2 regions of the Streptomyces sp. NPDC001604 genome follow, and region 2 is predicted to be linked to the other one. Evidence: predicted binding sites of a transcription regulator. Region 2 holds the regulator's gene; the other holds the start of a gene.
What was found. Region 2 encodes HrcA, which represses chaperone genes, less so after heat shock. Its sites were predicted from a motif close to TTNGCACTCNGNNNNNCNGAGTGCNAA; they were not measured.
Positions count from the first base shown of each region.

Region 1 (4,611 bases), on a different contig from region 2:
GCTCTTCCTCTTCCTTCTTCTCGACGACCAGGGTCTCGGTCGTCAGCAGGAGGGAGGCGATGGAGGCCGCGTTCTCCAGGGCGGAGCGGGTGACCTTGACCGGGTCGATGACACCGGCCTTGACCAGGTCGCCGTACTCACCGGTGGCGGCGTTGAAGCCCTGGCCCTTGTCGAGCTCGGCGACCTTGGAGGTGATGACGTAGCCCTCCAGGCCCGCGTTCTCGGCGATCCAGCGCAGCGGCTCGACGACCGCGCGGCGGACGACGGCGACACCGGTGGCCTCGTCGCCGGTCTTGCCGAGGGAGCCCTCGAGCACCTTGGCGGCGTGCACCAGCGCGGAGCCACCACCGGAGACGATGCCCTCCTCGACCGCGGCGCGGGTCGCGGAGATGGCGTCCTCCAGACGGTGCTTCTTCTCCTTCAGCTCCACCTCGGTGGCGGCGCCGACCTTGATCACGCACACGCCGCCGGCCAGCTTCGCGAGGCGCTCCTGGAGCTTCTCGCGGTCCCAGTCGGAGTCCGTGTTCTCGATCTCGGCCTTGATCTGGGCCACGCGGCCGACGACGTCCTCGGAGTTGCCGGCACCGTCGACGAGGGTGGTGTCGTCCTTGGTGACGGTGACGCGGCGGGCGGAGCCGAGCACGTCAAGGCCGACCTGGTCGAGCTTGAGGCCGACCTCCTCGGAGATGACGGTGGCGCCGGTGAGGACCGCCATGTCCTGCAGCATCGCCTTGCGGCGGTCGCCGAAGCCCGGGGCCTTCACCGCGACGGCGTTGAAGGTGCCGCGGATCTTGTTGACGACCAGCGTGGACAGCGCCTCGCCCTCGACGTCCTCGGCGATGATCAGCAGCGGCTTGGAGGAGTTGGTCTGGATGACCTTCTCCAGCAGCGGCAGCAGGTCGGCGATGGAGGAGATCTTGCCCTGGTTGATGAGGATGTAGGGGTCCTCCAGGACGGCCTCCATGCGCTCCTGGTCCGTCACGAAGTACGGCGACAGGTAGCCCTTGTCGAAGGCCATGCCCTCGGTGAAGTCCAGCTCCAGACCGAAGGTGTTGGACTCCTCGACGGTGATGACACCGTCCTTGCCGACCTTGTCCATCGCCTCGGCGATGAGCTCGCCGACCTGCTGGTCCTGCGCGGAGAGCGCGGCCACGGCGGCGATGTCGGACTTCTCGTCGATCGGGCGGGCGGTGGCGAGGAGGTCCTCGGAGACGGCCGCCACGGCCGCGTCGATGCCCTTCTTCAGCAGCGCCGGGGAGGCACCCGCGGCGACGTTCTTCAGGCCCTCGCGCACCAGCGCCTGGGCGAGCACGGTGGCGGTGGTGGTGCCGTCGCCCGCGATGTCGTTGGTCTTGGTCGCCACCTCCTTCACCAGCTGCGCGCCGAGGTTCTCGTACGGGTCCTCGACCTCGACCTCACGGGCGATGGTGACGCCGTCGTTGGTGATGGTGGGCGCGCCGAACTTCTTGTCGATGACGACGTTGCGGCCCTTGGGGCCGATCGTCACCTTGACCGTGTCGGCCAGCTTGTTGACGCCGCGCTCGAGGGCGCGACGGGCGTCCTCGTCGAACTTCAGGATCTTCGCCATGGGAGCGGTTCAGCCCTCTCGGAAAACGTGGGTGAAACGAACTGCGCCCCGGACGCCCGGCTTCATAAGGTCGCGGGAACCCGGGGCGCAGCTCACAAGCAAAATGCTTCGGTGAAGCAGGTGCGGGATTTCTGGGGTGACCCCCAGACTCCCTTACTTCTCGATGATCGCGAGCACGTCGCGAGCCGAGAGGACGAGGTACTCCTCGCCGTTGTACTTCACCTCGGTGCCGCCGTACTTGCTGTACAGCACGATGTCGCCGGTCTTGACGTCGAGCGGCAGGCGCTCGCCGTTCTCGAAGCGGCCCGGGCCCACGGCGAGGACGACGCCCTCCTGGGGCTTCTCCTTCGCGGTGTCCGGGATGACCAGGCCAGAGGCCGTGGTCTGCTCGGCGTCGAGCGGCTGGACCACGATGCGGTCCTCGAGCGGCTTGATGGCAACCTTGGAGCTGGCGGTCGTCACGATCCGACCTCCCCCTTCGGAGATCTCACGGGGTTAACTGTCTGAGGTGGCGACCAGGTGGATCCGTCGTCGCGGGTGCCGGACCTGCCCGTCGCGTTGTTGGCACTCTCCAGTGGGGAGTGCCAGAGCCGAGACTATGACCGCGATTAGCACTCGGTCAAGCGGAGTGCCAATGCCCGCGGCGCGTCGGCGGGGTTTTCGGTTGACCGGGGGCTCGGTGAACGCCCCGGGGCTGCCGCCCCCAGCCCCCCGCTTCGGCCTGAACGGCCTCGTCCTCAAACGCCGGACGGGCTGAAACACCGCGACCGGCGCTGATGGGAAGTCAGCGGCCCTGGAACCAGACGCAGTCCTCCGGCCGGCGTAGGGCAGGCCGCCCAGGGCGGGGTGGTCGAGGGTGTGCTCGGCGTCGCCCGAGGTGGCTTCGGGGCGGGCGGCAGCGGGGCGGTGAGGCCCCAGTGGCGGTACGGCCGCCGGGGTGTTCCGGCGGCCGTACACGCTGGGCCGCCTTCTCGCCCAGCCGTTCGATGGGGTCGACGGACTGGGCGCACCCGGTGAGGAGCGCGCACGCCAGGACGGCGGCCACCAGTCCCCGGAGGCTCACAGGTAGTCCTCCAGGCGGGCCACCGCGTATCCCTCGGCCGTGACCCTGTTCAGGAAGCGGCGCATGTCGTCGACCATCGTGCCGTCCCATTCGTCACGGCCGCGGAAGTGGGTGAGCACGATGTCTCCGGGGTGCAGGTCCCGGTCGTCCTCGCGGTACTCCCAGTGGTCGACGAAGACCTCCTCGTCCCAGATGGGCGCGTACTTGATGCCACAGGACCTGGCGGCCATCAGGGTGTCCTGGTTGTAGTCGCCGAAGGGCGGGCGGAAGACGGTCGGGGCCTTGCCGAACTGCCTCTTCATGACCTTCTGCATCCCGCAGATCTCGTGCTTCTGCTCCCGGTACGACAGGCCCGGGAGGTAGGGATGGGTGAGGGTGTGGTTGTTGAGCGTCACCCCCTCGGACTGCATCCGGCGGAAGTAGGCGTAGTCGTCCCTCACCGCGAAGTCGCTGAGGAAGGCGGAGTACGGGATCTTCAGGTCGCTCATCATCCGCAGGAACGCCGGGTCCTTCTCGGCGCCGTCGTCGATGGTCAGGAAGACGACCTTCTGCCTGGTCGGGACGGTCGTGAAGACGGGCGGGAGGTTCAGTTCCTCCTGGCCGTCCACCTCGAAGCCCTTGCGTGCCCTGATCCTCGGCTTCTTCGCGGGCGGCGGCGGAGCCGCCAGCGGAACCCTCGCCAGGTCCCAGTGGCGCGCCGCGGCGGCGCGGGCGAGGTACGCGGAGTGCAGCTTCGTGGCGTACGAGTCGAGGGCGCGGGCCGGGGGCGCATGCAGGGGCGGCTCCTGGCCGGGGGCGGGGTGCACCGGGGGGCCGCCGAACTGGGCACAGCCCGAGGCGATGGCCGCGACGGCGAGCACGGCGATCCCACCGCGGACCCATGTCACTCCGTAAGCGCGATTTTTATCGTTTTGTACTACTGCTCGCATGGTGCCGGATCATCGCAGGCCACCGTCGGGATCCCGGCCCGCCACGCGGCGGGAGGCGTACCGTCCACCGACTGGCCCACAATGGGCCGGTGAACGACCTCGCCGACCTGCTCACCCCCGAAGGCCGCGCCCTCCTCGACGAGGTGCGCGGCACGGCCCCTGCCGACGAGCTCGCCGTCGCCACCCGGCTGCGCCGCGACCACCCCGCCGAGCTGGTGTCGGCGGCGCTCGGGCAGGCGCGGCTGCGGCAGCGGGCGGCGGCCAAGTTCGGCGCCGAGGACGCGGAGCGGATGTTCTTCACGCCGAACGGGGTGGAGCAGTCGACGCGGGCGAGTGTCGCCGCCTACCGGGCCGAACGGCTGAAGGCGCTGGGGGTCACCTCGCTCGCCGACCTGTGCTGCGGGATCGGCGGCGATGCCATCGCGCTGGCCCGGGCCGGGATCCGGGTGCTGGCCGTGGACCGGGATCCCGCGACGGCGGCCGTGGCGCGCGCGAACGCCGACGCGCTCGGGCTGGCCGAGCTGATCGAGGTGCGGGAGGCGGACGTCACGGAGGTGGACACGGCCGGCTACGACGCCGTGTTCGTCGACCCGGCCCGGCGTGGCGGGCGCGGCCGCATCTTCGACCCGGAGGCCTACTCGCCGCCCCTGTCGTGGGCCGTCGAGGCCGCCCGCAAGGCGTCCCGCGCCGCCGCGCTGAAGGTCGCACCCGGCATTCCGCACGAGGCCGTGCCCGCCGACGCCGAGGCCGAGTGGATCTCGGACGCCGGGGATGTGAAAGAGGCCGTGCTGTGGTTCGGGACGGATCCGGGGGCGGTCCGGGCGACACTGCTCCCGGGACCGCGCACGCTGCTCGGGAAGGGACTGCCAAACCCTCAGGTCCGGCCCGTCGGGCGGTACCTGTACGAACCCGACGGCGCCGTCATCCGGGCCCATCTGGTCGCCGAGGTGGCCGAGCAGCTGGACGGCGGGCTGGTCGACGCGACCATCGCGTACATCACCGCCGACGGGTTGCGGCCGACGCCGTATGCC
Region 1 is NZ_JBIAUY010000005.1:501,532-506,142, forward strand. It holds gene groL (chaperonin GroEL) at 1-1,588, opposite strand, end outside; gene groES (co-chaperone GroES) at 1,742-2,050, opposite strand; gene ACFY1E_RS18225 (polysaccharide deacetylase family protein) at 2,648-3,580, opposite strand; gene ACFY1E_RS18230 (methyltransferase domain-containing protein) at 3,670-4,611, shown strand, end outside.
Region 1: a site for HrcA is predicted at 2,197-2,223, ahead of groES (co-chaperone GroES). Genes of this name have one in related genera too.

Region 2 (4,611 bases):
ATCCGCCCGGCGCGGGCCACTCGCGCGCGTGCCCCGGGGACGGCCACCGAACCGGATGCCGTACGGGTGGGGCGTACAGGAGCCGCACCGGACGGTCGTACGAGCGTCACCACCCGCCCCTCCAGCAGGAACCCCCGCGGCTCCAGCGGAAACACCCGGTGCTTGCCGAAGCGGTCCTCCAGGGTCACCGTGCCCGCCTCGCAGCGGATCACCGCGCCGCAGAAGCCGGTGCCGGGCTCCTCGACCACCAGACCCGGTTCCGCCGGTACCTCCGGAACCGGCTTGGGCTTCTTCCACGGCGGGGTCAGATCGGCGGAGTACTGGCGCATTCGAGTGACGATAGGAGAAGCGGCCGGTCAGCGGCTACGACACGCCGAAACGTGCCGCCAGCTCGTCCCGCTGTCTCCGCACGAAGCCCGCATCCACCACCGCTCCGTGACCGGGCACGTACAGCGCGTCCTCCCCGCCCAGGTCGAGGAGCCGGTCCAGGGCGGCCGGCCAGTGCGACGGTACGGCGTCGGAACCGGCCTGCGGTTCGCCGGACTCCTCCACCAGGTCGCCGCAGAAGACGACCTCCGGGGAGCCGGGGACCAGGACCACGAGATCGTGGGCTGTGTGGCCGGGACCCACGTTCGCCAGCAGCACCTGCCGGCCGCCGCCCAGGTCGAGGGTCCACTCGCCGGAGACGTGATGCCGGGGCGCGACCAGGGCGTCCACCGCCTCCTCGGCCAGGTGTGCGTCCAGTCCGTTGCCCACCGCGTCCGCCCGCAGCTCCTCGCGCGCGTGCCGCGCCTCGAAGACCGCGTCCATGCCCACCGCGCCGTACACCTCCGCGCCCGCGAACGCCGCCGCGCCGAGGACATGGTCGAAATGGGGATGCGTGAGCGCGAGATGAGTCACACGGTGACCGGCGAGCTCCTGCGCCTCGGCACGCAACCGTGCGCCCTCCGCGAGACTCGACCCCGCGTCGATCAGGAGCGCCGTGCCCGCCCCGACGACCAGTCCCGTCGTGCAGTCCCAGCCCGGAAGACGGCACCGCCCGACTCCCGCCGCGAGCCGCTCCCACCCCAGCTCTTCCCAAGTCATCGTCATACGGCGACGCTAGCGGTACGCCCTGTTCAACAGGGACCGACCTTGCCCCGGGTGTACCCCACCGCCGTACACTGGCCGGTAACGGCTGGCACTCGGACGGACAGAGTGCCAGGCGAAGTGCCTGGGGGACGACTTCTGGAGGTGTGCGCTGGATGCTGAGTGAACGACGGCTGCAGGTACTGCGCGCCATCGTCCAGGACTATGTCGGCACCGAGGAACCGGTCGGGTCGAAGGCCCTGACCGAGCGGCACAACCTCGGCGTGTCCCCGGCGACGGTCCGCAACGACATGGCGGCCCTGGAGGACGAGGGTTTCATCGCCCAGCCGCACACCAGCGCGGGGCGCATCCCCACCGACAAGGGGTACCGCCTGTTCGTCGACAAGCTCGCGGGCGTCAAGCCGATGTCCGGGCCCGAGAAGCGGGCGATCCAGAACTTCCTCGACGGCGCCGTGGACCTCGACGACGTGGTGGCGCGGACGGTTCGGCTGCTCGCGCAGCTCACCCGGCAGGTCGCCGTCGTGCAGTACCCGTCCCTGACCCGTTCGACCGTGCGGCACGTGGAGCTGCTCTCGCTCGCCCCTGCGCGCGTGATGCTCGTGCTGATCACCGACACCGGGCGGGTCGAGCAGCGCATGGTCGACTGCCCGGCGCCGTTCGGGGAGGCCTCGCTCGCGGATCTGCGGGCGCGGCTCAACAGCAAGGTCGCGGGCCGCCGCTTCACCGACGTCCCGCGGCTCGTGGAAGACCTGCCCGAAGGCTTCGACGTCGAGGACCGGGGTACGGTCTCGACAGTGCTCTCCACACTTCTGGAGACACTGGTCGAGGAGAACGAGGAACGGCTGATGATCGGCGGCACCGCCAATCTGACCCGTTTCGGGCATGACTTCCCCCTCACCATCCGCCCCGTCCTGGAGGCGCTGGAGGAGCAGGTCGTGCTCCTCAAGTTGCTTGGCGAGGCGGGGGATTCGGGCATGACGGTGCGCATCGGGCACGAGAACGCCTATGAGGGACTCAACTCCACTTCCGTGGTGTCGGTCGGCTACGGTTCGGGCGGCGAAGCAGTCGCCAAGATGGGCGTGGTCGGACCGACCCGCATGGATTACCCGGGAACGATGGGAGCGGTACGCGCAGTGGCACGTTACGTCGGACAGATCCTGGCGGAGTCGTAAGTGGCCACGGACTACTACGCCGTTCTCGGCGTGCGTCGCGACGCGTCGCAGGAAGAGATCAAGAAGGCCTTCCGGCGGCTCGCGCGCGAGCTGCACCCGGACGTCAACCCGGACCCGAAGACCCAGGAGCGGTTCAAGGAGATCAACGCCGCTTACGAGGTGCTCTCCGACCCGCAGAAGAAGCAGGTCTACGACCTCGGCGGCGACCCCCTGTCCCAGGCGGGCGGCGGTGGCGCGGGCGGCTTCGGCGCGGGTGGCTTCGGGAACTTCTCGGACATCATGGACGCGTTCTTCGGTACGGCGTCGCAGCGCGGACCGCGTTCGCGTACGCGCCGGGGCCAGGACGCGATGATCCGGCTGGAGATCGAGCTCGACGAGGCGGCCTTCGGCACGACGAAGGACATCCAGGTCGACACGGCGATCGTCTGCTCCACCTGTAACGGTGAGGGCGCGGCGCCGGGCACCTCCGCCCAGACGTGTGACATGTGCCGCGGTCGCGGTGAGGTGTCGCAGGTGACGCGGTCCTTCCTGGGCCAGGTCATGACCTCGCGGCCGTGTCCCCAGTGCCAGGGCTTCGGCACCGTGGTGCCGACGCCGTGCCCGGAGTGCGCGGGCGACGGCCGGGTCCGGTCCCGCCGTACCCTCACGGTCAAGATCCCGGCCGGTGTCGACAACGGCACCCGCATCCAGCTCGCGGGCGAGGGCGAGGTCGGCCCCGGCGGCGGTCCCGCCGGTGACCTGTACGTCGAGATCCACGAGCTGCCGCACCCGACCTTCCAGCGGCGCGGCGACGACCTGCACTGCACGGTCACCATCCCGATGACGGCCGCGTCCCTCGGCACCAAGGTGCCGCTGGAGACGCTGGACGGCATGGAGGAGGTCGACATCCGGCCCGGCACCCAGTCCGGCCAGTCGATCCCGCTGCACGGGCGTGGCGTCACGCATCTGCGCGGTGGCGGGCGGGGTGACCTGATCGTCCATGTCGAGGTGCAGACGCCGACGAAGCTGGATCCCGAGCAGGAGCGGTTGCTGCGCGAGCTGGCGAAGCTGCGGGGTGAGGAGCGGCCGACGGGGCAGTTCCAGCCGGGGCAGCAAGGGTTGTTCTCGCGGTTGAAGGATGCGTTCAACGGGCGCTGACGGGTGGCTGCGGGCGGGCTGAAAGTGCAGGCTCGTGCCAAGGGGAAGGGCCGATTCGGACTTGTTCGGAGGACGTGACAACATGCCGTCATGTCCTCCGCACTGACCGATCTCTTCCCGCATCCGATCGTGCAGGCCCCCATGGCGGGCGGTGTCTCCGTGCCGCATCTGGCCGCCGCTGTGTGCGAGGCCGGCGGGCTCGGGTTCCTCGCCGCCGGGTACAAGACGGCCGACGGCATGTACCAGGAGATCAAGCAGCTCCGGGGGATCACGAACCGTCCCTTCGGCGTGAACCTCTTCATGCCGCAGCCCGAGTACGCCGACCCCGGTGCCGTGGAGATCTACGCCCACCAGCTGGCCGGGGAGGCCGGCTGGTACGAGACCGAGCTCGGCGATCCGGACAGCGGCCGTGACGACGCCTACGACTCCAAGGTCGCCGTGCTGCTGGACGACCCCGTGCCGGTGGTCTCCTTCCACTTCGGAGTGCCGAGCCGCGAGGTCCTCGACTCCCTCCGCCGGGTCGGCACTTTCACACTGGTCACCGCGACGACCCCCGAGGAGGCCCTCGCCGTGCAGCTGGCGGGCGCCGACGCGGTGATCGTGCAGGGCGTGGAGGCCGGCGGCCACCAGGGCACCCACCGGGACAACCCGGAGGCGGACGGCACCGGCATTGGACTGCTCCCGCTCGTCGCCCAGGTCCGAGAGACCGTGAGCATCCCGATCGTCGCCGCCGGCGGCATCATGCGCGGCGGGCAGATCGCCGCGGTGCTGGCGGCGGGCGCGAGCGCCGCCCAGCTCGGCACGGCGTTCCTGGCCACCCCGGAGTCCGGTGCGAACGCCGTCCACAAGCAGGCGCTCACCAACCCGCTGTTCGTGCGCACCGAGCTGACCCGGGCCTTCTCCGGGCGCCCGGCCCGCGGCCTGGTCAACCGGTTCCTGCGCGAGCACGGCCCGTACGCCCCGGCCGCCTACCCGGAGGTCCACCACCTCACCTCGCCCCTGCGCAAGAAGGCCGCCGCCTCCGGTGACGCGCAGGGCATGGCGCTGTGGGCGGGGCAGGGGCACCGCATGGCGCGCGAGCTCCCGGCCGGGCAGCTGGTGGAGGTCCTCGCCGCCGAGATCGACGTGGCCAGGACAGCGTTGTCGGGCAAGGGGGACCTGCGATGACCGCGCCGGTGTTCGTCGTCGAGTCGCTGGCGGGCGTCGGGCCCGG
Region 2 is NZ_JBIAUY010000001.1:539,113-543,723, reverse strand. It holds gene ACFY1E_RS02570 (DUF3097 domain-containing protein) at 1-329, opposite strand, end outside; gene ACFY1E_RS02565 (MBL fold metallo-hydrolase) at 364-1,092, opposite strand; gene hrcA (heat-inducible transcriptional repressor HrcA) at 1,245-2,261, shown strand; gene dnaJ (molecular chaperone DnaJ) at 2,262-3,398, shown strand; gene ACFY1E_RS02550 (nitronate monooxygenase) at 3,489-4,565, shown strand; gene ACFY1E_RS02545 (16S rRNA (uracil(1498)-N(3))-methyltransferase) at 4,562-4,611, shown strand, end outside.